Regions from separate parts of the Pseudoalteromonas sp. PAB 2.2 genome, predicted to be linked through region 2. Evidence: predicted binding sites of a transcription regulator. Region 2 holds the regulator's gene; each other region holds the start of a gene.

Region 1 (10,153 bases), on a different contig from region 2:
TTTTGCCAACAGAGTTTTCTCCTGCAAATAGTTTGTCGTTGAGCTTTTTACTGATAACGACTACAGGTGCAGCAGTTGCTTCTTGTTGCTGACTCCACACGCCACCGTATAAAAATGATAAGTTAAACATGTCGAAGAAGTCGGGGGTTGTTAAACGCGCCTGACCAATAAATGGTTTTACGGTATCGGAGTCTAAATAAACAGAAAACCCAGTGCGCACCATCGTGACGCGCTTACCTCCGGCTTCTGCCTTATTTAAATTAACCGCGTCTTGATAGGTTAATTGCATTGGTAAATTATCTTTTGTCCACCAAGTTGAACCCTCGTCCATTATTTGCAATTGCACACTGTATAGTTGGCTACTCTTTTGCGGGATCGGATCGGCAGACATCATGTGATACACCGACAAGCTCGTCATCGTTACACCAATGCCAATGGCAATCGCTAATACCATTAAAAAACTCACTAAGGGCGTGCGCTTAAAGCTTCGCCAACTTAAATCTAGATAATGAAGGAACATGACTATACTCCTGCCGCTTTGAGGTTTTGCGTGCCTTGGTAAAGCGTGAAATCGGCAAGTTGACCGTCCACCACTTGGATATTTCGCGGGGCTCTTCGGGCAAGTTCAGGGTCGTGAGTAACCATGACAATGGTGGCGCCATCACGATTAATTTGTTCGAGCAATTCCATTACTTGGCGCGCCATTAAGCTGTCTAGATTACCCGTTGGCTCATCGGCAAGTAAAAAACGGGGTTCACCCGCAAGTGCTCTGGCAATGGCCACGCGTTGCTGTTGCCCACCTGAAAGTTGTTGCGGTAAATGCTTAGCACGTGACGCTAAACCTACTTGCTCTAAACATTGTTCAATACGACGTTTACGCTCAGCAGCTTTAATTCCTCGATATCGCAGAGGTACTTCAATATTTTCGTATAGATTTAAATCAGGTATCAGATTAAACCCCTGGAAGATAAAGCCTATTTTTTGGTTCCGTAAATCAGCACGCTGATTATCGTTTAGACCACCTACATCAATACCATCTAAAAGATACTGGCCTTCTGAAAACGGTTCTAGCATACCGGCAATATTTAAAAAGGTCGTTTTGCCTGAACCACTCGGGCCAGTAACAGCAATAAATTCACCTTCTTCTACATGGAGATTGAAATCACGTAATGCATGAGTTTGTACCATGTCTGTTTGATACACTTTGCTGATGTTGTTCATTGTAAGCATAATAATTATTCCTTGTTGCTGTTAGCGTAATACGAGAGTCGGTGCTTGTTTATAACGGTCGTAGTTAGAGATGATTAGCTTGTCGCCTGGTTTTACCCCTTCTAACAGTTCAACGGCATTGATACTGCTAGCACCTGTTTTTATATCGATTAAATAGGCCATGTCGCCGTCTACTTTATAGGCGCGGGTACCGCCTTGTTGTAAAAACGCACCACGTTTAACTTGTAAAACATTGTCGCGGTTCTCCAAAAGAATGCGTGCGGTTAAACGTTGATTTTGGCGGATGCCGGTAATTTCTTTATCGAAGCGAACACGTGTTGTGACTTCACGGTTATTCACCTCCGGCGAGATTGCTGATAATGTCCCCATGACTTGGCGGGCACCGAGAGTTAATTCTACTTGCATGCCAAGGCCTAGCTCATTGGCATAGCTTTCAGGTACTTGCAACTGTGCTTCAAAATTACTTAAGTCAACCAGTGTCATTAATGGTTGGCTTTGTGTAACCGCTTCTTTAGGTTGCACGAGTAAATTACCGACAATGCCACTGACGCTGGCTTTAATTGTTAACTCATTAACTTGGCGTAATAAGTCATCCACAATGAGTTGTTGACGAGCAAGGTCTCGCTCTGCAGCTTTTAGCTCGAATGCCAGTGTGTCTTTAGCAAGGCTGACTTCTTGTTCTGCATGCTTGAAGGAGAGTTTCGCGCGGGCTAAATCGTCTACGGCTTTTTCTAAATCGATCTGACTTATAAGGTGCTTCTCGATAGATAATTGCGCACGGCGGTTTTCTCTATCAGCGGCATTTAGCTCTACCTGTGCCAAATCAAGTGCTTTTGTTAAGCTTAATTTTTGTCTACGTGCTTCAAGTTGCTTTCGTTGTAATTCACCATCTAAACGCGCCAACACAGATTGTTGTTGTTTTAATTCATTGGTAAGCTCTGGGCTTTTAACCACAGCAATAATTTCGTTTACTTCAACACTGTCGCCAGCCTTTACGTTAAGATCGACAAAGCCGCGCTCGGGGCTGTAAACTTTAGGTGCATTAGCCGCGACAATTTTCCCGCTTGCTGCCACATCTCTAATTAAGGTTTGCTGAGCCACTTCACTTATTTGTAAGCTGGCTTTATCAACAGACACACTCCCATCGTTGCTCGCAAAGAGTGCTTGAAAGCCAAGGGCACTCACAATAAGAACACTCACAGTGAACAACAGTGGTTTTTTAATGTTTCTTTTTTTAGCCACGGTTATATCTTGGGCACTGGTATCTTTAATCATCATACTTCCTTACGATTCTCAAAAAATATAATCATGAAGCCAATGGCAATCATGGTAAGTGGTGATGTCATAAACAAACTCATAGTGAACATGTTTCGATCCTCTAATTCGATAATGACCTATCTATACCAATAGTGTGCCAATATTTAACTTACTGATTTTTAATGTTTTTATTTTTATTTGAGGTTTTTATTCTGTCCGCGGACAGAAAAAGTGTCCGTAGCGGACACTTTTTAAAGTGCATTGGTTGACGCAGAGGTAAACACCTAAAGGTAAGTAAGACTAAGGTCGGCTGCTAAAAAGTGCTATTTGTAACTAAGCTTAATGTATTGGTAAATATTTAAGCAGCTAACAGCTGAGAGAGCGCAAAATAACTGCATTACTATGCATGATTTGAATATTTATGCAAAATGAATTGTCAGTTTACGTTAACGTAAACTATCCGTTTTCAGGATGGTTTTTTACAAACTGTTAAAATTGACACCAGTGTCATAAAAAAATAATGGTTAAATAGCGTCTAAATGTAAAAAAATAGCATAGACTTTAAAGTGCGTCCTCAAGTGAGAAATATTCATAAATATGAATATGTATTCAAAACTCTATTGACTCATGGTTTATTTGGCGATAGTTTTGTTCGTCTGCTAGCACTGTCACAAAAGACTGAACCGCTAGTCGTTGTAGCAAGGGGAGGGGTCTATGTTATACGACTCAAAATTAGAAAAAGATAATTGTGGCTTTGGCTTAATCGCCCAGGTCAATGGTCAGGCGAGTCATCGCTTGATTCGAACCGCAATCACAGGCCTAGATCGCATGGAACACCGTGGTGGTATTTCTGCTGATGGTAAAACAGGTGATGGCTGTGGTTTATTAATGCAAAAACCCGATAGTTTCTTTCGTGCAATTGCCAGTGAACACGATTGGCATTTAGGGAAGAACTACGCAGTCGGCATGGTGTTTTTAAATGCCGATCCCGTGCTTGCACAGACTGCTAAAGATGTTTTGAGTGAAGAGCTCGAAAAAGAAACCTTAAATATTCAAGGATGGCGAGTCGTTCCGACAGACGCATCTTGTTTAGGGCCAATTGCAAAAAAACAACTACCTGGCTTTGAACAAATTTTTGTCAGCGCACCTGAGGGCTGGCGTCCAAAAGATTTAGAGCGTCGTTTGTATGTTGCGCGTCGCCGTGCAGAAAAGCGTCTAGAAAATGATGAGCATTTCTATATTGCGAGCTTGTCTGGCTTGGTAACGGTTTACAAAGGCTTGATGATGCCTGTGGATTTACCGAACTTTTACCTCGATTTAGCTGACATGCGCATGACGAGTGCGATTTGTGTATTTCATCAGCGTTTTTCTACCAATACACAACCTCGTTGGCCATTGGCGCAGCCGTTCCGCTATTTAGCGCATAACGGCGAAATTAATACCATCCAAGGTAACCGCCAGTGGGCACGTGCCCGTGCTTATAAATTTGCATCTCCACTGATCCCTGATTTGCAATCAGCAGCCCCATTTGTCAACGAAAGTGGCTCTGATTCATCAAGCTTAGATAACATGCTTGAATTGTTCTTAGCGGGTGGTATGGATTTATTCCGTGCGATGCGTATGCTTGTTCCGCCTGCATGGCAGAAAAACCGAGCCATGGATGACGATTTACGTGCTTTCTACGACTTTAACTCTATGCATATGGAACCATGGGATGGCCCTGCTGGTATTGTTATGTCTGATGGTCGTTTTGCGGCCTGTAACCTTGATCGAAATGGCCTTCGTCCAGCGCGTTATGTCATTACGCAAGATGGATTTATTACGCTTGCTTCTGAGGTGGGTATTTGGGATTACGCGCCAGACGAAGTGGTTGAAAAAGGACGAGTTGGTCCGGGTGAATTATTAGTAATTGATACTCACCAAGGTAAAATTTGGCACTCTGACGAAATTGACCAAGATCTTAAATCACGTCACCCGTATAAAGCGTGGCTAGAAGCTAACGTTAAGCGTTTGACTCCGTTCGAAAAACTGGCTGAAAAAGATGCAGGTAATCGCTCGTTTGATGACGAAACACTGCTGAAATATCAAAAAATGTTTGGCTTTACTAACGAAGAACTCGACAGTGTTGTTCGTGTCATGGGCGAAAACGGTCAAGAAGCAACGGGCTCAATGGGTGATGACACCCCATTTGCCGTGCTGTCTGAAGGGCACCGTTCATTATTTGATTACTTCCGTCAAAAGTTTGCACAAGTAACCAATCCACCGATTGATCCTTTGCGTGAGAATCATGTTATGTCACTTGCCACGTGTATTGGTAGTGAGCAAAACGTGTTCAATGAAACCACGGGTCATGCGAAACGTCTGCAATTTGAAACACCGATATTGATGTACGCAGACATGAAACAGCTGTTAAGTGCTGACCAAGCGCATTACAGCTACTGCAAAATTGATATTACTTACACAGCCGAAGAAGGCCTTGAAAAAGCGATCACACGTATTTGTGACGAAGCGCAAGAAAAAGCCGCATCAGGGTGTGTGATGTTAGTCTTGAGTGACCGTAACTTTAGTGAAACGCACCTACCCATTCCTGCTGCAATGGCGGTAGGCTCAATTCAAAAACGATTAGTTGATAATAACTTACGTTGTGAATCAAACATCATTATTGAATCAGGTAGCGTGCGAGATGCTCATCAATTTGCTGTGTTATTAGGCTTTGGTGCGACGGCGATTTACCCTTATTTGGCCTATGAATCGCTGGTTGCAATGAGCGATAAAAAGATTATTAACAAGAGCTATTGTGAAGTCACGTTGGCGTATCGTAATGCGATCAACAAAGGCCTTTACAAAATCATGTCGAAAATGGGGATCAGTACAGTTGCCTCATATCGTTGCTCGATGCTGTTTGAAGCGGTTGGTTTGTCAGAAGCGGTTATTGAAACCTGTTTCAATGGTGTAGCAAGCCGTATTAAAGGTGCGTGTTTTACTGACTTTGATGATGATCAACGTAAGCTTCATAAGCTCGCATTTAGTAAGCGCAAGTTATTAAGCCATGGTGGTTTATTAAAGTATGTTCACGGTGGTGAATATCATGCTTACAACCCTGATGTGATCCAAACTCTGCAAAAAGCAGTGCGCTCGGGTGAGTACAGTGATTACGTTGCTTACGCTGATTTAGTTAATAACCGCCCAATCACAAATTTACGTGACATGTTGGCGCTTAAAATTCCTGATGCCGGAATCAGTATCGATGATGTTGAACCAGCAACAGAGCTGTATAAGCGTTTTGACTCGGCGGCAATGAGTATTGGTGCACTATCACCTGAAGCACATGAAGCATTGGCTATTGCCATGAACCGCTTAGGTGGGTGTTCTAACTCAGGTGAAGGGGGTGAAGATAAACTTCGCTATGGCACCGAGAAAAATTCACGTATTAAACAGGTCGCCTCAGGCCGATTTGGTGTAACACCGCATTATTTACGCAGTGCTGATGTGATTCAAATTAAAGTAGCACAAGGTGCAAAGCCCGGTGAAGGAGGTCAGTTACCGGGTGAAAAAGTAACGCCTTATATCGCTAAACTGCGTTACTCAGTACCGGGTGTAACGTTGATTTCACCGCCACCGCATCATGATATTTACTCTATTGAAGATTTAGCCCAGCTAATTTTTGATTTGAAACAAGTGAATCCTGAAGCTCTAATTTCAGTGAAATTAGTGTCTGAACCCGGTGTCGGTACGATTGCAACGGGTGTAGCAAAAGCCTATGCAGACCTCATTACGATTGCGGGTTATGACGGTGGTACAGGTGCAAGCCCGCTTACTTCTGTTAAATATGCAGGCAGTCCTTGGGAGTTGGGCCTAGCTGAGACACAACAAGCTTTGGTTGAAAATGGCTTACGCCACCGTATTCGATTACAAACGGATGGTGGTTTGAAAACCGGTCTCGATATTATTAAAGCCGCTATTTTAGGTGCTGAAAGCTTTGGCTTTGGTACGGGTCCTATGGTGGCATTGGGTTGTAAATACTTGCGTATATGTCATTTAAATAACTGTGCGACCGGTGTAGCAACGCAGGACGATACACTTCGTCAGAAGCACTACCATGGCTTACCAGAAATGGCGATGAACTACTTTAAGTTTATTGCACAAGAAGCGCGTCTAATCATGGCAAGCTTAGGGGTAACCCATTTAACCGATTTAATTGGTCGCTTAGATTTACTTGAGGCGATTGAAGGCAAAACGCCGAAGCAAAAGAAAATTGATTTATCGTCAGTTGTGGCTGTGCCGAACAACCCAACCGGTGAAACCTTGTATTGCAGTGCGCCAAACAGTTCGCACTATTTAGGTCAGCTTAATGAAACCTTGCTTGATAAAGCCAAGCAAGCGATTGATGAAAAATCGGGTATTTCATTAGTGAGCCGCGTGTGTAATACAGACCGCTCTGTGGGGGCGATGCTATCAGGATACATTGCATCTAAGCACGGTAACCAAGGTATGGCTGCCGATCCTATATCTATAGAGTTACACGGCACTGCAGGTCAGTCGTTTGGTGTATGGAATGCTGGAGGCCTAGAAATGACGTTGGTGGGTGACGCTAACGATTATGTTGGTAAAGGCATGGCAGGGGGCAAACTTGTCATTCGCCCACCGATGGGATCATCATTTGAAAGCCACAAAGCAACCATTGCAGGTAATACGTGCTTGTACGGTGCTACTGGCGGCAAATTGTTTGCAGCAGGGTGTGCGGGTGAGCGTTTTGCTGTTCGTAACTCAGGTGTGCAAGCGGTTGTAGAAGGTGTGGGCGATAACGGCTGTGAATACATGACAGGCGGTGTTGTGTGTGTCCTTGGCAAAGTTGGTATTAACTTTGGTGCGGGGATGACGGGCGGTTTTGCTTATATTCTTGATGAAAGCAATGACTTTGAAAAACGCATTAACCCTGAGCTTGTTGAAATTGTTACGCTGGAAGATTTAGCGTCTCATCAAGAGCATCTTCGTGGTCTTATTGCAGAGCATTTAGAGCTAACGGGGTCTAACCGCGCTGAGCAGATTTTAGCGAACTTTGATTTATACATTCCGATGTTTAAATTGGTGAAGCCAAAATCAAGTGATGTAAAAAGTTTACTCGGACACCGAGCACGCAGTAGTGCAGAGCTTCGTGTTCAGGCTCAGTAAGGGGGTAGTATGAGCGAAAATGTATACCAGTTTATCGATGTACAACGTGTTGACCCGCGTAAAAAACCGATTTCGGCACGTAAGCAATCATTCGTGGAAATTTACGAGCCGTTTTCTGAGACGCAAGTAAATTCACAAGCGGACCGTTGCTTAGATTGTGGTAACCCGTATTGTGAATGGAAATGCCCAGTACATAACTATATACCGCAATGGTTAAAGCTAATTCGTACAGGCCGTATATTAGAAGCGGCTGAGCTGTCACATCGTACAAATAGTTTACCTGAGGTGTGCGGTCGAGTGTGTCCACAAGACCGCTTATGCGAAGGCTCATGTACACTTGACGAAGAGTTTGGTGCTGTAACAATTGGTAATATTGAAAAATATATTACAGACACTGCTTTTAAAATGGGCTGGAAACCAGATATGTCTTATGTGGTTTGGTCTGATAAAAAAGTGGCGATTATTGGTGCAGGTCCAGCCGGGTTAGGTTGTGCTGATATTCTAGTGCGTAATGGTGTTAAACCGGTGGTATTTGACCGTCACCCTGAGATAGGGGGGTTACTTACTTTCGGTATTCCTTCATTTAAGCTTGAAAAAGAAGTGATGCAGAAGCGTCGTGAAATTTTCACTGAAATGGGGGTTGAGTTTAAACTAAACACGGAAGTCGGTGTTGATATTACACTAGATGAAATTCTTGCTGAATATGACGCAGTCTTTTTAGGCGTAGGGACCTATCAAAGTATGCGCGCAGGATTTGAAAATGAAGATGCCGATGGCGTACATGATGCTTTACCGTTCTTAATTGGTAACACAAATCGTGTTATGGGCTACGCTGAAGACAAGCAAGCTTATATTGATATGGCCAACGAAAAAGTGGTTGTATTGGGCGGGGGTGACACCGCAATGGACTGCGTAAGAACGTCAATTCGTCAAGGTGCAAGCAAAGTAACATGTGCTTATCGCCGTGATGAAGAAAACATGCCAGGCTCTAAACGTGAAGTTAAAAATGCCCGCGAAGAAGGGGTTGAGTTTACTTTTAACGTGCAACCTAAAGGCATTGTAGTTGACGAGCAAGGTAAAGTTGCAGGCGTAAGAATGGTCAAAACGCAACTGGGTGAACCAGATGAAAATGGCCGCCGTCGTGCTGAAGAAGTGGCTGGATCAGAGCATGTGATAGAAGCCACTAAAGTGTTAATGGCATTTGGTTTTAAACCGCACAAAATGGATTGGCTTGAACCATATGGCGTTGAAATTAACCATTGGGGTGGTATTAATGCACCTGAACAAGGTGAATTTACCCATCAGACAACGAACCCTAAAATCTTCGCTGGTGGCGATATTGTTCGCGGCTCAGATTTGGTGGTAACGGCTATTTTTGAAGGTCGCAATGCGGCAGAAGGAATTATGGATTACCTAGAGGTGTAATAGCTATCTGCAATACTCCCCATTCATAATTTTGTATAGATACTAAAGCAAGCCTGCGGGCTTGCTTTTTTTGTGCCTGTAAAATATTGATTGCGTACGCAGGGGCTATTCCTAAAGCCTTATGAGGGTTTTCCCCTATATCGGTGAGTGTCACTCGCTGCGAGTATATGTTCTGTAGTTACAAAAAAGTAACAAACTAATCCAGGAGATAAACCAATGCGAACTAAACTTTCTAGTACACTCATCGGTCTTGGCATGGTTGGCAGCTTTGCCACCCAAGCACAAGCCTTACTAGGCCCAGAATTAGCAGAAAAATTATCAACAACAAGCCTAACTCAAAGCCTTACTGAACCAAGTATCAAAGTCATTATAAGCTTTAAAGATAAACAGCAGGTTTATAATGTAATGCAGTCACTCGGTGTACCGTACTTAGCCTTAAAAGAATTACCCATGGTTGGCGCTACGCTGACTCCTTCACTCGTCACACAGTTACAAAATAACCCTGCCATTGAAAGTATTTATTATGATGCGCCACTGCGCTATTACAACTATAACTCGGGTGAGATCACTGGCGGTCATTTTGTACATGATAACTATTTATTTACAGGCAAAGGTGGCGTTGTGGCTGTGCTCGATTCAGGAGTCGATGCGACACATCCCGATTTAGCTTACGGTGATAAAACCATTCAAAATGTAAAACTAATAAACGATCTTGATTTATACGGTTTGACCGCCGATATAGAAGGGTTACCAAACACCGATACATCATCAGGACATGGCACCCATGTTGCTGGCACTGTTGCGGGCAGTGGCGCTGCATCTGCGAATGATCCTACACGTGCTAATTTGCATGATGGCATTGCCCCAGATGCAAAGATTGTCGGTATTTCTGCTGGTGAAGCCATTTCAATTTTACATTCTTTAAAAGGCTTTGATTATGCATTAGCCAACCAGCACAAATACGATATTGATGTTATTACAAATAGTTGGGGAGGGGGAGCAGGAAGTAACTTCGACCCTAATAACCCTGTGAACAAAGCATCATTTGAGGCATACAAACGCGGCATGA
Region 2 (10,153 bases):
TAAAAGCTATCCAGGCGTTAATCGAAAATGAAATGGATGACGTCAATCAACTTATACATGCCCAAATGCGCTCAGATGTCGCGTTGGTTAATCAACTTGGTTTATACATAGTTAACAGTGGTGGCAAGCGTGTTCGCCCCATGTTGGCTATTTTAGCAGCTAAAGCTTTAGGCTATGAGGGTAAAGATCACATTACCCTAGCAACCATCATTGAGTTTATTCACACAGCAACTTTGCTGCATGATGACGTGGTTGATGAGTCTAATTTGCGTCGAGGTACACCTACCGCAAACGCAGAGTTTGGCAATGCAGCCAGTGTGCTCGTGGGTGATTTTATTTACACTCGCTCATTCCAGCTTATGGTTGGGCTTGGCAAAATGCCGATCATGCAAATTTTAGCTGATGCGACCAATGTCATTGCTGAAGGTGAAGTGTTGCAGCTTATGAACTGTAATGACCCTAACACCACCGAACAAAGCTATATGCAGGTTATTTACAGCAAAACCGCCAAGCTTTTCGAAGCCGCAACGGGTCTTGCCGCTATCATTACCGAGCAAGACGAAAAAGTCCTCGACGCATTAAACCTATACGGCATGCATTTAGGAACTGCTTTTCAACTAGTAGATGATGTACTTGATTACAATGCCGATGCACAGCAACTTGGCAAAAACATTGGTGATGACTTAGCTGAAGGTAAACCTACTTTACCGCTTATTTACGCGATACAAAAAGGCACACCAGCGCAAGTAAAACTAGTTCGTGAAGCCATTGAACTAGGCAATGGTATGGATCACTTAGACAGCATTCTAGCGACGCTCGCTGATACCAAAGCCCTTGAGTTTACAATGCAAAAAGCAGAGCAAGAAGCTGATAAAGCCATTGCATGCATTGCTTTTTTACCCGACACGCCATACAAACAAGCGTTAGAAAGCTTAGCGCGGATTGCGGTCGCCCGCGATCACTAAGCGATACTTTATTCGAGCCATTAAAAAAGCCTGCAATTGCAGGCTTTTTTGTTTTAAGCGCTTCAACATGCATGTGAAGCGCTTAGCATCAATCGAGATTAACCGTTGATGAAATCAACACCTTCTTGGATGTCTTTGTTAAGTGTCGCTAGCATGTCGTTCTTAGCTTGCTCTTCGAATGCACTTAACTCACCGTAAGAAAGAATTTCTTCAACACCGTTCTTACCTAAACGTACTGGGTGTGCGAAGTAAGCAGCATCACCATTTTCAACAGCAACGTATGCGTAATCTACCACGTCTTCACCTTGTAAGCCTTTCACTAAAGACATACAAAAACGAGCCGCTGCGGCACCCATTGAAAGTGTTGCTGAACCGCCACCAGCTTTAGCGTTAACAACTTCAGTACCTGCATTTTGGATACGTGGAGTAAGTGCTGCAACTTCTTCATCAGTGAAAGTAACGCCTTCAACTTGTGAAAGAAGTGGCAGAATTGTTGTACCAGAGTGACCACCAATAACAGGGACTTTAACGTCAGTTGCGCTTAAGCCTTTAAGCTCAGCTACAAACGCTTCAGAACGGATCACGTCAAGAGTCGTAATACCGAATACACGGTTAGCATCGTAAGTACCCGCTTTTTTGAATACTTCAGCAACGATTGGCACAGTGCCATTTACTGGGTTAGTGATGATACCTACTAACGCTTTAGGACAGTTTTTAACGATGCCTTCAGCTAATGTTTTGATGATACCTGCGTTTACGTTGAAAAGGTCCGCACGGTCCATGCCCGGCTTACGTGGCATACCCGCTGGAATAAGAACGATATCACAACCTACTAATGCAGCGTCCAAGCTGTCTGCACCAAAGCCTTCAACTTTAACGTCAGTTGGGATGTGAGAAAGATCAACCGCTACACCAGGAACAACAGGGGCAACATCGTATAACGATAATTCAGAACCTGCAGGTAAACTTGTTTTTAATAATAAAGACAATGCTTGGCCGATACCGCCAGCTGCGCCTAAAACAGCAACTTTCATTGGAATTCTCCGTAATTTGAGGTAGGAAATATTTGTGGCCCTAAAGATAATGAAATTAGCGACTAAAAACAAATTTATCCTGCTTATTTCGCGTATAATTTCGACCATAGTTGTAAACTTAGCTGTAACGTGACGGTATTTGGACGACAAATGCAAACAAATACTGCATAACTATGCAGAATTGTGTAGAATTACTTCATATTTGATGAATAAAAGAAACGACAACATGCAACCACAAGACAAACAAGAAGCACTGATCAAAGCGTTTAAATCGTTATTAAAAGAAGAAAACTTTGGCTCACAAGGTGAGATTGTCGAAGCATTAAAAGACCAAGGCTTTGATAATATTAGCCAAAGTAAAGTCTCACGCATGTTGAGTAAATTTGGCGCTGTACGCACACGCAATGCAAAACAAGAGATGGTGTATTGTTTACCTGCCGAAATGGGTGTGCCAACTGCAAAGAGCCCTCTTCGTCAGCTTGTTATCGACATCATGCACAACGAAATGATGATTATTATTCGTACCAGCCCAGGGGCTGCACAGCTGATTGCCCGATTACTGGATTCATTAGGTAAGGCAGACGGTGTACTGGGTACAATTGCAGGCGACGACACTATTTTTATCGCCCCTGCAAAAATTTCTGAAATCGATGTCACGCTAGACCGTGTTAGAACATTATTCGATACAGTTTAACGTTAAAGCTGCTTCAAAAAGTTTACTGACGGGGCGAAAAATGCAGACCCCATGTCGGCTTGTGTAAAATCGAGCCAATGGTCATAACATTCGCCCAGCCCTAATCGGCTTTTGAGTACCTGTTCAAACGCATCACCTTGCGCTGCACACGACACCATTAAAATGCCCTGTTTATGAACGTCACCAAACGGCATGCTTTGATTGAGTATGAGAGGCTGACCCTTTTCATCTTTTAATTCACTTCGTACTGCATGACTCGTTTCAACAGCTGGCATTATTAACGTGTTATCAAGACGTGTACGCCCCATGATTTGCTCTTGCTCAGATAACGACAAATGTTGCCACACGCTTAGGTCATGCACAAAACGCTGCACATGAATATAACTTCCCTGATCTTCAAAATGACCCGGCTTATCAATCAGTGCGGCGCTTCGCTTTTGTCGCCCATGCGGAGTGTCTCCCGCATAAATAAAGCCATTAAAATCACGGCCATCTAAAAAGCGAAAGTTACGAACTTGTTCCACCAGCTCAACATCAGGTGTAAATAATTTAATGATTTGTAGAGCAAAAAGGTGATTTACATCTTCACGATCAGAGCGAATTTGCACAAACAAATCGAATGGCTGCGCACTCATGACGTGCTCACTGTGCGTCACATTTGGAAAGCTTTGTAATTGGCTTGGAATAAACTCTGGCAGTATATGCGGCCAGTACTGCGCACCAAGCGCAACCACACATGACAACATGGCTTCAGAGAATTGGTCTGCAAACTCGTCTTGAATGACGCTTACGCGTTTAAGTTTTTTGCGTAATGACTCATCGTGACCATCATAAACATTAAAAAACAGGTGCAAACCGTGTAAGTTTGCTTCAGCACAAATCCCAGATTGCGCTTGCGCCATAATGAATCCTTAGCTACTCGTTATCAAACATACAGACAAGGAATTCAGGATTATAACGTTCTGTTTAATCTTCGAAAAAATTGACCGTATGTGGCATTATTTTTATTTTTACTGGTTGCTCGACCGCTAGTACACGATCATTTTCGGCAGCAACTTCTAGCTCCTGCCCAGCAATACGTACCTTATACACATAACGCGTACCGATAAAACGTCTGTTGAGTATGGCTTGACTACTTACATCGCCGTGCTCTGCCTCACATAACTTAATATGATGAGGTCGTACATACACCACACCGTGTTGACCTTGATGCTTGCTTTCGGTTAGCGAATGTATGACACCATACGTCGTTTCATATTCAGTTGGCGTTAAGACTTTTGCCGTTAAGTATATGCCCGTACCAAGAAACTCTGCAACCTCCTTTGAGTTAGGTTGGCTAAATAACTGCTCGGGAGTGCCTTGTTGCGCTATTTTTCCACCGTGCATCACCGCAAGCGTATCAGCAAAGGCAAACGCTTCTTCTTTTGAGTGCGTCACAAAAACAGCGGAAACTTGTTGGTCTTTTATAATCCGACGAATATCAGCAATTAGTTCAAAACGCACTTGGGTATCAATGTTCGAAAATGGCTCATCAAGTAGTAATAAACTGGGTTTATATGCCAAAGCTCTCGCTATTGCGACACGTTGTTGCTGCCCACCGGAGAGTTGATGTGGGTATCGTTTTGCACAGCCATCTAGTTTAACCAACCTGAGCATTTCACTCACGCGCTCACGTTTTTGTGCTTTACTCATATTGCTCAAACCAAAGGCAATGTTATCGCTTACTGTTAGATGCGGAAACAAAGCGTAATCTTGAAACATCATGCCGATATTTCGTTTTTCTGGCGCAATAAAGTGATGATTGTCATTGACCACTTGTGAGTCGATACTCATGTATCCTTGCGATGGCTGTAAAATACCTGCAATTGCTTTTAACGTGGTGGTTTTACCACACCCACTGGCGCCTAATAAACAGACTATTTCGTCTTGCTTCACATTTAGAGTAAGCTCACTCAATACCTTAGTGCCATTATATTGGTAGGCTAAGTCTTTAATTATCAAATGACTCATGAGTGATTGTGCTCCATCGAACGATTAACGAAATACAAAGGAATTAGTCCTACTAAAACAATAAACAAGGCCGAAATAGACGCTAACTCTAATTGTTCATCACTGACATACTGAAAAACATGCGTGGCCAAAGTTTCAAAGTTAAATGGACGCAAGAGCAATGCGGCGGGTAGCTCTTTCATACATTCAATAAATACTAATAATCCTGCGGTTAATATACCGCGTTTTAGCAAGGGTAAATGAACTTTATACAGGGTTGTAAAAGGCCCTTTGCCCATTGATTGACTTGCCATATCGAGTGAGGGGCTGATACGTAAGAAACTACTTTCAAGCGCCCCATGCGCAATTGCATAGAAACGCACTATATAAGCAAAAACCATCGCAAATAGAGTACCACTTAATACTAGACCTAACGAAAAACCGTGCGGCTCTAACCATGCATTCAGCAAGTCATCAAGCTGCGTTAAAGGCAGTAAAACGGCGATAGCAAGCACCGTGCCTGGTAGTGCGTACCCTGTACTCGCTAGACGTCCAGGAATAAGGGGGTAACGGTCTTTACTTATGCGTTGATAAAACAGCACACATAAGCTCAGTATAATAGTCGCCAGGCTCACGACGACAGCAACCTTGAGGCTTTGCCATGCATAATTAAAAAATGCACCATTCCACGCATCTTCCGCATACACAATAGCGTACTTCACAAGCACTGCCACGGGTAATAAAAACGCCAGCAGCAAAGTAAGGCCACAGGCTATTGTTGCCCCCCAGGCTGCGCTGCCTTTTAAGCTGTATAACGTCGCACTATTAACACTTGATTGGCGCTCATACACGGCTTGGTTTCTTCGGCTGTAGCGCTCAAGCATCAGGGTTAAGAATAAAATGAGCAGCATAATGCCAGAAATTTTTGCAGCCGCAGTGAGAGAGTAATACCCCAACCAGGTATCGTAAACGGCGGTCGTCAATGTACTCACAGCAAAATAATTCACTGTTGCAAAGTCAGCCATCGCCTCCATGCTAATTAAGGTAATACCCGCCACAATAGCGCCGCGGCCAAGTGGCAAGCTTACTCGTAAGAAGCTTTGCAAAGGGGACAACCCCATTAACTGGCTGGCTTGCACAAGTTTAAATGATTGCTCTCTCAGTGCTGTTTTGAAAATTAAATACAGGTAGGGATACAACACAAGGGCAATCATCACAATTGCTCCTGTTAAGGTACGAATATCGAAAAACCAATAGTCATCCGGCGATTGCCAACCAAACCAATCACGTAGCGCAATTTGTACGGGACCTGCATAATCGAGTAAGTCCGTGTAAACATAAGCAATTAAGTAGGTCGGCATGGCAAGTGGCAGCATGAGCGCCCACTCAAATTGCTTTCGCCCCGGAAACTCACAATACGCAGTCAACCACGCTAATGGCAGCGCGATGAGGCAACTTAAAAGCCCGACTCCAGCAATCAAGAATAGAGTATTGCGGGTGTAATCCCACAACACAGTATCAAACAAGTGCTGAAACACATCAGAGCCTCCTTGCAGAGACTCCACTAATAAAAAGCCAAGAGGTGTTACAAGCAATAACCCGATAAACCAAGCTATTAACTGCCAGCGAGACAACGAAAACTTCACATGCATACGAGGCTGTTATTCCTTCATTAATAACAGGGCGATATAAAACAAAAGCTGTTTAAGCAATGCCGCTTAAACAGCTTTTTCAAATTTTTAAGCTGGAATAACGCTTTGTGCGTTATAAATCAAACTTCACTTCATCAATTAGCTTAAGTGCCACAGGGCGATATTTGCTAATTTCATCAAGCGACAAAGTATCTTCTTTAAATTTGCCCCATGATGCCACCATATCAGATAAAGCAACCCCTTGTTTTACTGGGTACTCCATATTGACTGAGGCATACATATTTTGCGCTTTATTGTCGGTCATATACTCAATCAGTTTCAAGGCATTTTCAGGGTTTTTGGCATATTTCGTCATCACCACCCCCGATACATTAATATGTGAGCCTCGGTTTGTTTGATTAGGGAAGTTAATATGCACCGCTTCAGCCCATGACTTTTGCTGCTCATCCTGCAACATTTTACCAAAGTAATAACTATTACCTAAGGCAATATCACACAGCCCTTCTTTTACCGCTTTAACTTGTGCACGGTCGTTACCTTGTGGTTTACGAGCTAAATTTGATTTTACGCCTTCAAGCCATTCTTTTGTTTTTACTTCACCGTGATGCGCCACCATAGACGCTACTAGGCCTAAGTTATAAGGGTGCTTACCAGGGCGCGTACATAATTTACCTTTATATTTTGGATCGGCTAAGTCTTCATAACTCAGTGTGGGTAACGCGCCAACTCGCTCTTTTGCTGAGTAGACATTGCGCACTCGTTTAGTAAGTGCAATCCACTGCCCTTGTTCATCACGAAAAGTACTGGGGACATTTGCATTAACAATATCACTGTTAATTGATTGCGTTAAACCAAGCTCTTCTAACTGTACAAGCGCACTAAAATTTGACGTCAAAACGAGATCAGCCTTGCTATGCTTACCTTCGCGCTTTACGCGTTCAATCAGGCCCTTTTTAGCAAAAACAACATTGGTTTTTATGCCCGTTTGCTGAGTGAAATCATCTAAAATTGGTTGAATTAAAAAAGGTTGTCGGAATGAATATATATTAACGACATCCGCTGAAAGTGCAGGTGTGCTTAGTAAAGCCGTGAATAAGACTAACGCTGTTTTTTTCATTATTTAACACCTAAATAAAAACAATTCTCAAAATATTTTACCTACACTTAAGGCAAAGTGCACCTGTTAATAGTCATAAAACAATCATGTTAGCTGCCATTTAGGAAGTTACTTGTGAGAGATATCTTACCTACATGGCAGCTATTGAGTAAAAGCAGACAGCAAAAACCACATAAAAACCCATAACAAACTGAAAATAAACAATTTAATTAAAATGACAATAAAATGACCGCTATTTTAAGCACGATTTTGACCTACTCGCGCTTGGCAATTTCTCTATAATTAACTTATCAGCTAAGCATGAAGCTTTATGAGTAGATGGATAGGGAAGCATTACTCATATCAAACCTCGGATAAGGTTCATTAGGATAGTAAGGATATTAGGACAGGCTCAGGAAGAGTAACGCAAGGGAATGACAGCTTATGGACAGCATCAGGATGATGTGAAATGGAATAACAACAGGGTGTTGTTATACAGGAGTTCAAAAAGTGGAATAAAGGACAGGTCGTAAGGACAACGCAAGGGAATTGCTAATAAAGGGATAGCATCACGATGATGCGTAATGGAAAGGTAAAGTATTTACCAGCACGGATGTAAAGGAATGGACAGGATATAGACCCGGAGAGTCTTTATTACACAGAACAACTAAGTACAGTGTAATGGCATGGATTTGCAAAGTTTATGGAGTTGATTAGATTCAATTGCAGGATGCAGAAAATTAAGAAGATTCCGCAAGCGCGACTAGAGATAGTTCGCGCTTTTCTTTTGCATACTACCTACCCGCAATAATACTCAATCATTTTAAAGGATTAAAAGCTGACGTAAACAACGTTAAAAGTTTCTCATTTAATAAAACCTAATCACAAAACTGATACCTTGTTACCAACGCGCTTTTTTACCTCTGACTTTTATTGCCTCAACTTTTATTGCCTCAAAATAGAGCGCTCAATAAATCAAATTGATACAAGAATTACTCTGGGCGACCTTTGTTTCTTTTACCAAGCAAATAGGCATCTCTAAAGTTAATAAAGTGCTCTTCTAGCCTGTTGGTTGCTTCTTCTTCACCGGCAAGTGCCAAAACCATAATAGCAACTTCAGCCGTTCCTAGCTGGTGTTCATGGGGAGCGACACGTAAACGATAATCAGACAACTTTTCAGGCGTGATAGACAGCACGGGTAAGTGATCTAAGTAGGGACTTTTACGGATCATCTTTTTAGCTTCACGCCAAGTGCCATCTAAAAAGATAAAAAGCGGACGCTTGCCTTGTTCAGGTATCACCTCGGTAATCACACGGTTTTCGTCCTCAACATCACTGGCAGGAAAAATAACCATCGGCTGATACTGAGGATCGGCCAATAAACTTAGAAGCGCGGCATCAGGGTTTGTTCGATCCCATTTAAATGCGTGGTTATCGGGAATGATTTCGGCAATTAAGCGCCCTGTATTAGAGGGTTTAAAACTCTCGTTATGATACATCAATAGGCATACAGCGGCTTCACATTCAGCCTGTTGAACACCTTCACAAATGCAGTAGTGTTCTGCTAATAAGCACCGTTCGCAGCGTGTGAGTTTTGCTCCTCGGGCTTTAAATTCTCGGCGAGATTCGCCCAATTGTTTAGCACGAAGTACCAAGACGGAGTTATTTGAGATAGTAGCCACTGTGTTTACCAGAAAATTGAACGGCGCGTATTGTAGCTAAAAATAGCAGGAATAGAAATCAATGCGAGTGGTTAGTGGTTAGTGGTTAGTGGTTAGTGGTTAGTGGTTAGTGGTTAGAAAAAAATAACCCCACATTTTTTATGTGTGTAATCTAACTTCTACTTTATCGGGGTCAGATCAAACTTCTAACTTCTAATCTCTAACTTCTAATCTCTAACGTCTAATCCCTATAAATAACAAAAAACCCAGCCGGAGCTGGGTTTTTAAAACGATTAGTCAAAAGAACTTACTTCTTTTTAACTGCTTTTTTGTTTGGAAGGTCAGTAATTGAACCTTCGAAGATTTCAGCAGCTAGACCGATTGATTCGTTTAGCGTTGGGTGAGCGTGAATAGTTAACGCAAGGTCTTCACCGTCTGCGCCCATTTCAACTGCTAAGCCGATTTCGCCTAGCATCTCACCAGCATTGATACCAACCATAGCACCACCGATAACACGACCAGAGTCTTTATCGAAGATAAGCTTAGTTTGACCTTCAGTACGTGCTGAAGCGATTGCACGACCAGACGCAGCCCATGGGAATACAGCTGTTTCGATGCTTAAACCTTGCTCTTTCGCTTCTTTTTCAGTTACACCAACCCATGCAATTTCTGGATCTGTGTAAGCGATTGAAGGGATACACTTAGGATCGAAGTAGTGCTTCTGACCAGAGATAACTTCTGCCGCAACGTGTGCTTCATGAACCGCTTTGTGCGCAAGCATTGGTTGACCAACGATATCACCGATAGCGAAGATGTGATCAACGTTTGTTTTAAGTTGCTTATCAACATTAATGAAACCACGCTCATCAACGTTAACGCCCGCTTTATCTGCATCAAGTAGTTTACCGTTTGGAGTACGGCCAACAGCAACAAGTACTTTGTCGTAACGTACAGGCTCAGCAGGTGCGTTTTTACCTTCAAATGTTACATATAAACCGTCGTCTTTTGCTTCAACGCCAGTTACTTTAGTAGATAGCATTACGTTAAACTTGTTCTTAACGT
Region 3 (10,153 bases), on a different contig from region 2:
CGATCTGTAATGAGCACTAAACACACTGCACAGGTTATCCTTGCAGGAACAGACAGCCAGAGTATAGATTTTGACTCTGGCTGTTCATCTCTCCTTGAATGCCTTGAACAACATAAAATAGATGTCCCCTATCAATGCCGCGAAGGATATTGCGGTGCTTGTCGTGCTCAGCTTGTAGAAGGCGACGTACGTTATAATCAAGAGCCCCTTGCCTTTGTGCGTCCAGGTGAAGTATTACTGTGTTGTAGCAAACCTAACGGTAAAATCACTATTGAACTTTAATGCCATACAAGATCACGTGTTTGGTAAAAATGGTGTTTATCTGCCACGCTAATCGTTTGCTGATCAATGGTAATATCCCACTGCAAATTTTTACTTAGATGAGTAACGAGTTGTTCAATAAACTGGCTATCGAAAGCAATAAGGTGACTGTTGCTGATCAACGCAAGCTGACGTTGATACTCATTTAACCAGTCACTTTCAAGCGTGGTGACAACCCACAGTTCATCAACACGCTTAGCAATTTTAGTTAACATGGATATATCGGGCTGATCAACAGACAGCCACGTCTCATAATGCTCATCGAGCGCTTTTATTGACACATCGGGTTGATTATTTTTTAGCCGAGCATTGATAGTTGCCTGCTTATTATGCGAAAACAAACAATAGCTCAGCAATTTGAGCACAAAATGCTGATAACTTTCCCCTCTGTCACAGGCGGTGGTGAAGGTTTCTTGATGATTACAATGCTCACGTAAATCTGCGATGGTGAACTGCGCCTTAAATACTCTATTTTTATCAGACATAACCACGGGCCATACCGATTAAATAATCTAAGTATAGTGTATGAAATTTAAATCGCGACAGTTTATAAGTTATAGTATAACGTTATTGCCATTGAAAAATGGTGGTGTTATATTATATCACAACACTCAACAACCAACGTAAAAAGTAGTAACAATGAAGCAATTTTCAATTATTTCTAGTGCTGTTGCCGCTGCACTGTTTTCTCAATCAAGCATTGCTGCTGTTATCACAGGCCAAGTAGTAGATAAAAATCAACAACCCGTTGTTAATGCACAAGTCCATGTGCATGGTAAATCACAGGCTGTAATGACTGACGCGCAAGGTGAATTTAAAATTGATGTCGACAGCAAAGGTCAACTTCATGTAAGCAAAGATAATTTCATTGATAAGCGTGTTGATATTAATGGTGATGATCAATCTGTTGTTGTTACTTTGACGCCTACATCCGTAGAAACCGTTGTTGTGTATGCGTCAGCCTTACACAAAAACAGCTTAGAGATGATCTCACCGGTTAATGTGTTATCAGGTGACAATTTAAAGAATAAAGCGAAACCGACTCTAGGTGAAACTTTAAAAGGCTTACCGGGTGTTAATGCCAGTTATTTTGGTCCCGTTTCATCAAGCCCTATTATTCGTGGTTTAGATGGCCCGCGTGTTAAAATCACACAAAATGGTTTAGACAGTAGTGATGCATCTCGTATCGGACCCGATCATGCCACTTCAAATGACAGTTTAGCAGCAGAGCAAATTGAAGTGCTTCGTGGCCCAGCGACCCTACTTTATGGTTCAGGCGCAATTGGGGGTGTTGTAAACGTTGTTGATAACCGTATTCCTACCGATAACATCGAGACATTGACAGGTGCGGCTCAATACACACACGACACAGTATCAAATACGAATACCTATGCAGCTAAGTTAGAAACAGGTAACAACGGTTTCAACTTCCATTTTGATGGCACAAAACGCACGGGTGACGACTACAAAACTCCCGCGTTTGAACTTCCAGAAGAGCATGAAGAACACGAAGGTGAAGAACACGCTGAGCACGAGACTGCTAAGAGCGTAGAAAATACCTTTATAGACAGCCAAACCGTTAACTTTGGAACTAGCTACGTTGGTGAACATTTAACGTTAGGCGTGTCATATGGCCGTATTGAAACAGATTATGGTATTCCTGCCCATGAACATCATGGCCACGATCATGAAGAAGAAGCTGAACATGAAGAAGCAGGACATGGCGAAGAAGCCCATGAAGAATCTGTTTTTGCTCAGTTAGAGCAAGACCGTTGGCAAGGCTACATGAGTTACGCTCTTCATAATAACTGGATTGAAAACATCTCGTTGCGCGTAGGTTATACAGATTATAAGCATGCTGAAATTGAAGACGGTGAAGTTGGAACGGTGTTCAGTAACAAAACAACTGAAGCGCGTGCGACAGTCGAGCATAAACTTGGTCTTTGGCACGGTATGGCTGGTTACCACTATACAGAGTCTGACTATGATGCCGATGGCGAAGAAGCGTTCACACCGGCTAGTGTAACAAAATCAAACGCGCTATTTTTACTTGAGGAAAAACAATTTGGTGATGTCACTGTTGAACTAGGTGCGCGCATCGAAGATTACCAAATCGATTCTGCTGTCACATTGGCTGAACATCATCATGATCATGCAGAAGAAGCGCATGATGAAGAGGAAGAAGCTGAAACAATTAACTACAGTGCCGATTTCACTAACTTAAGCTTATCTGCGGGTGCTATTTGGCAATATCAAGAAGGCCAAAGCGTTGCGCTTAGCGTGTCTCACTCGGAACGTGCGCCATTAAGTGCAGAACTACTCTCGAATGGTGTTCACATTGCAACAGGTACTTATGAATTAGGCTTAGGTTATCATATTGAAGAAGGTGAAATTCACTTTGAACCTGAAGACATCAAACAAGAGACTGCAACAAACTTTGATTTAAGTTTCCGTCGTTTCATTGGTGACTTTGGTTATACAATCAACTTTTTCTATAACGACATTGAAAACTTCTATTACCAACAAAATACGGGCTATTTCTTTGATGAAGAACATGGCTTAGAAATGGCAGAAGAAGTACACGATGATGCCATGGCGGTTTACCAATTTACCAGTAAAGATGCCAAATTGTATGGGTTAGAATTTGATGTGCACTATCAAGTTTCACCTAGCACCTTAGTGAAAGTATTTGGTGACTCGACGACAGCTAAATTAAAAGATGACAATAACTACTTACCACGAATCCCAGCGAATAAATTGGGTTCAGAGTTACAGTATACCGTCTCTGATTGGCAGTTTAGCCTAACAGGTACACATTACTTTGAGCAGTCAGACATCACTGCCTACGAGACAAAAACAGAAGGGTACACTTTGTTTGATGCGTCAGCGAATTATCAACTTGACTTAGGCCCAGTAGATACACAGCTTTATATCAACGTTGATAACATAACAGACGAACTTGGCTTTGTTCACAGCTCGTTTATTAAAGAAAAAGCGCCACTACCGGGCAGAAACTTCAGCCTAGGTATCCGCGGTTACTTCTAAAAAGTAACGAATATAAAAAAACCCTTTCACTTTAATAAGTGAAAGGGTTTTTTATTAACTTTTAAAAAAGTTAAACGCGCTGTTTAACCTTTTTGTTCGATTTTAGCCCATGAATCACGAAGACCCACCGTTTGGTTGAACACAAGTGTCTGTGCTTTATTATCGCGACAGAAATACCCTGTACGTTCAAACTGGAAGCCCTGCTCTGCTTGTGCATTTGCAAGTGAAGGTTCTAACTTCGCATTTGATAACACCACAAGCGACTCTGGATTAAGCGTTGCATTAAAGTCTTCAGCAGCTGCTGGGTTAGGTACGTTGAATAGACGATCGTATAAACGTACTTCTGCAGTAATAGACTCGCTAGCAGATACCCAATGGATTACCCCTTTCACCTTGCGACCATCACTTGGGTTTTTACCCAGCGTTTCATCATCGTAAGAACAGAAGATCGTGGTGATTTCACCATTAGCGTCTTTTTCAATGCGTTCAGCTTTTATCACATAAGCTCCGCGTAAACGCACTTCTTTACCCAGCACTAAACGCTTAAACTTATTGTTTGCTTCTTCACGGAAATCTTCGCGTTCAATATAAAGCTCGCGAGTAAATGGCACATCACGGCGTCCCATTTCTTCTATGTTCGGGTGATTAGCGACTGATAACGTTTCTACTTTATCTGCATCATAGTTCTCTAGAACCACTTTAACAGGGTCAAGTACAGCCATAGCACGTGGTGCATGTTCATTTAAATCTTCACGAATACACGCTTCCAACATGCCCATTTCAACCATGTTTTCTTGCTTAGTAATACCAATGCGTGAACAGAACTCACGTACTGAAGCTGGTGTATAACCACGACGACGTAAACCAGCAATCGTTGGCATACGTGGGTCATCCCAGCCTTCAACATGGCCATTAACCACTAAGTCATTTAATTTACGCTTAGACATAATGGTGTATTCAAGATTTAAACGTGAAAACTCGATTTGCTGTGGATGGCATTCTAGGCTGATGTTATCAAGCACCCAGTCATAGAGACGTCGGTTATCTTGGAATTCAAGCGTACATAAAGAATGTGTAATACCTTCAAGCGCATCAGAAATACAATGTGTAAAGTCATACATTGGGTAAATGCACCACTTATCACCTGTTTGGTGATGGTGAGCAAAACGTACACGGTACAAAATAGGATCGCGTAATACAATAAACGAGCTTGCCATATCAATTTTAGCACGCAGTACACACTCGCCTTCTTTAAACTCACCGTTACGCATTTTTTCGAATAAGGCTAAGTTCTCTTCAACAGGTGTATCACGATAAGGGCTATTTTTTCCTGGCTCTTTTAGCGTACCACGGTACTCACGTGCTTGGTCTGCTGACAAGAAACACACATACGCAAGCCCTTTTTCGATAAGTTCAACGGCATAGCCATAAAGTGCATCAAAGTAGTTTGATGAATATTTAATTTCACCATCCCATTGAAAACCGAGCCACTGCACATCTTCTTTAATAGAGTTTACGTAGTTGATATCTTCTTTTTCTGGGTTTGTATCATCAAAACGTAAGTTGCAAAGGCCATTGTAATCCTGGGCAATACCAAAATTTAAGCATATAGACTTTGCATGACCAATGTGTAAAAAACCATTTGGTTCTGGTGGAAAACGTGTATGCGTAGTCGCGTGTTTACCGCTTGCGAGATCTTCGTCGATACGCGTTCTTATAAAGTTACTTGGGCGATTCTCAATTTCCGCCATAGGAGCATAATCCTCTGAATATTGCATGGTGACAAAACTACTGCATTATTACAAAAAGAAGCGCTAACATACAGTAGTTGATGTGTGTTTATCGAAGATAATAATGCGATTGTTAAAACCCTACGGTCAAATCGGTAAAAAAGTTGTTCTAACGCAATAAAATGATCATTGACTGACGATATAGTGCCGATAGTTTCACTATTTAATAAGGAAAAGAGATGGCTTCACTCAATCAACACCGAGTCTATATTCCTAGCTCTGCACGTGCAAACCAGTATGTGTTAGTTGAATTTAAACCCAATGATGAGTTTTTTGCCCAGTTTACGAACATTAGCTGCGGTTACAAGCGTCTTGCAAGGGAATTATTTGCGCTGTGCGATGAGTATGAACTTCATAACGTACATCTCATTGCGAATGATAAACTACCTGTCGTACGCTACCATGATGAGGCGTACAGTTTAGAAACAACAAAACAAATATTATTTTTCTATAATCCACAATACCACGAAGCACACAATGTATTTGCTAATGGCGAAGAAAGATGCAAAAAAATTCGCTTATTATTCTTAGCAACCGGTGACGATATTCGTGCAAATGCGGCACAGTTCCACCATAAAGTGCAACGGGTAATCAATACATTACAAGACAAGCTTTTAAGCAACCAACCCCCGCTTAAGATTAGAGATCATCAACACTTAACCTATGACTTATTTGCCAAAGCCAAAGGCCACAAAGAAAGCTATGGCTATAAGTTGCGAAGTTTATATCCGCGTTATCAATCGCGCCAATGCCATTTGCCAAGCGATCACAGCGAAATGACCTATGCAGGCTTTTCAATTCCTGTCACACGCGCAATTAAGACACAATTTCAGCATATGCTAAATGAAGAAAACTACAGTCAGTTTTATCACTATATTTTTGATGCGTTTAAACGTGCCTGTGATAAGCGTCAACTTAACTTAGCTGCCTTTATCGCAAATGGCACACGCCCGATTGTGCGTAATAGTAATATTGACAATGCACAGAGCAATAGCGAGTTACAAAAACTGACTTTCGACTGCACCAGCGAGCAAGTACAAATACAGCAATTTTGGAATGCGGATACGTTGGTCGATGTGCTGCACTTTGTTATTGCAGCAGCAGAAAAAGATAAACACGATATCGGTTACGGCCGATTTATGAACCAAGTACAAAGTGCCATTAATGAGGTGACAGACGAACTTGCGTTTAATCCAACACGCCAAGACTTACGCGTGCGCTTTTATCAGCATATTAACTATCAATATTAAACAGGTTTTACGTGGGTGACAGCGATGTGTCACCCCTTTTACCTTAACGATTTTTTGGTAATTTAGATAAGTCTAAGCGTAATACCTTTGAGCGTCGCTGGTAGTTATACAACGACTTTTTCTTTGCGGGCAGTTCATCGACCGTCACCAATTCAAAACCTTGTTCAATAAACCAATGAATACTGCGCGTTGTTAACGCAAATAAACCATGATAACCACACCGTTTGGCTTTATTAATTATAAAACGTAATAAATTACTGCCTCGGTCTGCATCACGATATTGAGGGTGAACAGCAAGACTTGCAAATTCACCAACCTGCTCTTCATCAAATGGGTAAAGGGCAGCGCACGCGATAATAAGTCCATCACGCTCAATCACTGTGAATTGCTCAATTTCTATCTCTAATTGCTCTCTTGAGCGACGCACTAAATAGCCCTGCTCTTCAAGTGGTCTAATTAAGTTTAAGATACCGGTTATATCACTGATCGTTGCACTACGAAGTTGTTCAGAACTTTGCGGCGCAATCTGGGTCCCAATACCATCCAAAGAGAAGAGCTCTTGCAATAAGGCACCATCTTCTTTGTAGCTGACAAGGTGACACCGATGCACCCCGCCCCGACATGCATCAATAGCAGCTTGCAAAAAGACAGGGGCGCTCAAACATGAAGGTGTATGAGTGCGATAGTGCTCTAACACTCGCTCGGCTTCGTTTGGCATTAATTCTGCTATCGCTTCGCCATTTTCATCTAAAATACCTGCATCTTGGCTAAAGCCTAGCATTTTGTCTGCTCTGAGCTTTAAAGCAACTTGAGTCGCAATTTCTTCTGCGGTTAAATTAAAGCTCTCACCCGTCACTGAGGCAGCAATCGGACCTAGGAGCACAATACTATTGTTATTGAGTTGGTGGCGTATTCCCTCAACATCAATTCGCCTAACCCGCCCCGAGTGGTGGTAATCAACCCCTTCATCAACGCCTAAAGGCTGCGCTATAACAAAATTACCACTGACTACATTTAAAAATGAGCCCGACATGGGGGTGCTACTTAATGACGTGGATAAACGTGCGGTGATGTCAAATTGCATTGCTCCGGCCACTTTTTTAATCACTTCAAAAGTGGTGTTATCGGTAACACGGATCTCGTTATGAAAATGACTAGTTATGCCAACCTCATTCAAAGCGGCATTAAATTGTGGCCGTGCGCCAAACACCAAAACAATCTTAATACCTAAGCTTGTTAATAGAGCAACATCATTAATAATACTTCGACAGCCTGGCTGGTCTATCGCCTCACCACCCAGCATTACAACGAAAGTCTTGCCTCTATGGGCATTTACATAAGGAGTCGACTGACGAAATCCGTCTACTAATTCTGTAGTACGCACGTGCTAATTACCTTTTAAATTCAAGCGTTTTTTATTAAAACGGAAACAGAGGAATTAGTGTAAGGAATTTTTATTCATAAATAAAGAATTTTTATTCTTTATTTATGAATAAAAATTGACAGTGAATTAAGTAATAAAAAAGGCCCGCATAAGCGAGCCTCTTTTTAAGAGATTAAAGACCGATTACCAGCCTGTTTTCTCTTTAAGTGCAGCACCGATGTCAGCTAGTGAACGTACTGTTTTAACGCCAGCAGCTTCTAATGCAGCAAATTTCTCATCAGCAGTACCTTTACCGCCTGCGATGATTGCACCCGCGTGACCCATACGCTTACCTGGAGGCGCAGTTACACCCGCAATGTAAGAAACAACAGGCTTAGTTACGTTGTGCTTGATGTATTCAGCAGCTTCTTCTTCTGCTGTACCACCGATTTCACCGATCATAACGATTGCTTCAGTTTGCTCGTCTTTTTCGAACATTTCTAAAACGTCGATGAAGTTAGTGCCAGGGATTGGGTCGCCACCGATACCAACACATGTTGATTGGCCGAAACCAGCATCAGTAGTTTGCTTAACCGCTTCGTAAGTAAGTGTACCAGAACGTGATACGATACCTACTTTACCAGGCTTGTGGATGTGACCAGGCATGATACCGATCTTAGTTTCACCCGGAGTAATAACACCTGGGCAGTTAGGACCGATCATGCGAACACCAGTTTGCTCAAGCTTAACTTTAACGTCAACCATGTCTAGTGTTGGGATACCTTCAGTGATACAAACGATAAGCTCGATGCCAGCATCGATAGCTTCTAAGATTGCATCTTTACAGAAAGGTGCTGGTACGTAGATTACTGATGCAGTTGCGCCAGTTGCTTCTACAGCGTCACGTACTGTGTTGAATACTGGAAGACCAAGGTGCGTTTGACCGCCTTTACCTGGGCTAACACCACCAACCATTTGTGTACCATACTCAAGCGCTTGCTCAGAGTGGAAAGTACCTTGGCCACCAGTGAAACCTTGACAGATAACTTTTGTATCTTTATTGATTAATACAGACATTATTTGCCCTCCGCAGCAGCAACAACTTTTTCAGCTGCGTCTGTTAGTGATTCAGCAGCGATGATGTTAAGGTCAGAATTAGCAAGTACTTCACGACCTAGTTCAGCGTTAGTACCTTCTAAACGTACTACTACTGGTACGTTTACGCCTACTTCTTTAACTGCACCAATGATACCTTCTGCGATCATGTCACAACGAACGATACCACCGAAGATGTTAACTAAAACAGCTTTTACGTTGTCGTCTGAAAGGATGATCTTGAATGCTTCAGATACACGCTCTTTCGTCGCGCCGCCACCAACATCTAGGAAGTTAGCTGGCTTGCCACCGTGTAGGTTTACGATGTCCATCGTACCCATCGCTAGGCCTGCACCGTTAACCATACAACCCACGTTACCGTCTAGTGCAACGTAGTTAAGCTCGAAGCTTGCAGCGTGAGCTTCACGTGCATCTTCTTGAGATGGATCGTGCATTTCACGGATTTTAGGTTGACGGTAAAGCGCGTTACCATCTACACCGATTTTGCCATCTAGACAGTGAAGGTTGCCTTCGTCTGTGATAACAAGCGGGTTGATTTCTAATAATGCGAAATCGAAATCGTTGAACATGTTCGCAAGACCCATGAAGATCTTAACAAACTGTTTCATTTGCGTTGGGTTTAAACCTAGTTTGAAGCCTAATTCACGAGCTTGATACGCTTGAGGACCTACAAGTGGATCGATTTCAGCTTTGTGGATTAGCTCTGGCGTTTCTTCAGCAACAGTCTCGATTTCAACACCACCTTCAGTAGATGCCATGAAAACAACTTTACGAGAAGCACGATCTACTACAGCGCCTAGGTATAATTCGTTAGCGATGTCAGTGCAGCTCTCAACAAGGATCTTAGCTACTGGCTGACCATTTTCGTCTGTTTGGTAAGTAACTAAGTTTTTACCTAACCAGTTCGCAGCGAACTCTTTAACTTCGTCGATTGTTTTAACTAGCTTAACACCGCCAGCTTTACCACGGCCACCTGCGTGAACCTGTGTTTTAACAACCCACATATCACCGCCAATTTTCTCAGCAGCTGCTGCAGCTTCTTCAGGTGTATCGCAAGCGTAACCGTGAGAAACTGGTAAACCATATTCGGCAAAAAGTTGTTTTGCCTGATACTCATGCAAATTCATGATGCTTTATCCAATTTTTTATACTAAAAGAGCTGAATATTTATGCAAATAAACAGCTATCCCAAATTGCGCACCTAGTATAAATCCCAAGGCTCAACATGAAAACCCCAGTTAGACCAAAGGCGCAAAAAAAAAGCTGTG

The links. The regulator ArgR, encoded in region 2, controls arginine synthesis, uptake and breakdown. The targets are predictions, from matches to a motif close to ANTGAATANNTATTCANT.
Region 1: gltB (glutamate synthase large subunit) is a predicted target of ArgR. The motif match lies at 3,084-3,101, and genes of this name have one in related genera.
Region 3: argA (amino-acid N-acetyltransferase) is a predicted target of ArgR. The motif match lies at 7,852-7,869, and genes of this name have one in related genera.

Annotation. Positions count from the first base shown of each region.
Region 1 covers NZ_LYPI01000020.1:82,546-92,698, reverse strand. The annotation lists gene BWD47_RS17325 (ABC transporter permease) at 1-520, opposite strand, end outside; gene BWD47_RS17320 (ABC transporter ATP-binding protein) at 523-1,230, opposite strand; gene BWD47_RS17315 (efflux RND transporter periplasmic adaptor subunit) at 1,252-2,505, opposite strand; gene gltB (glutamate synthase large subunit) at 3,202-7,659, shown strand; gene BWD47_RS17305 (FAD-dependent oxidoreductase) at 7,669-9,084, shown strand; gene BWD47_RS17300 (S8 family serine peptidase) at 9,301-10,153, shown strand, end outside.
Region 2 covers NZ_LYPI01000026.1:1,057-11,209, forward strand. The annotation lists gene ispB (octaprenyl diphosphate synthase) at 1-965, shown strand, start outside; gene mdh (malate dehydrogenase) at 1,064-1,999, opposite strand; gene argR (transcriptional regulator ArgR) at 2,226-2,693, shown strand; gene BWD47_RS19185 (Dyp-type peroxidase) at 2,696-3,595, opposite strand; gene BWD47_RS19190 (ABC transporter ATP-binding protein) at 3,660-4,703, opposite strand; gene BWD47_RS19195 (iron ABC transporter permease) at 4,700-6,334, opposite strand; gene BWD47_RS19200 (Fe(3+) ABC transporter substrate-binding protein) at 6,447-7,451, opposite strand; gene BWD47_RS19205 (tRNA-uridine aminocarboxypropyltransferase) at 8,423-9,112, opposite strand; gene lpdA (dihydrolipoyl dehydrogenase) at 9,399-10,153, opposite strand, start outside.
Region 3 covers NZ_LYPI01000008.1:360,668-370,820, forward strand. The annotation lists gene nrdB (class Ia ribonucleoside-diphosphate reductase subunit beta) at 1-10, shown strand, start outside; gene yfaE (class I ribonucleotide reductase maintenance protein YfaE) at 10-282, shown strand; gene BWD47_RS05705 (YaeQ family protein) at 279-806, opposite strand; gene BWD47_RS05710 (TonB-dependent receptor) at 961-3,366, shown strand; gene glnS (glutamine--tRNA ligase) at 3,450-5,117, opposite strand; gene BWD47_RS05720 (DUF3083 family protein) at 5,336-6,406, shown strand; gene argA (amino-acid N-acetyltransferase) at 6,450-7,790, opposite strand; gene sucD (succinate--CoA ligase subunit alpha) at 7,974-8,846, opposite strand; gene sucC (ADP-forming succinate--CoA ligase subunit beta) at 8,846-10,012, opposite strand.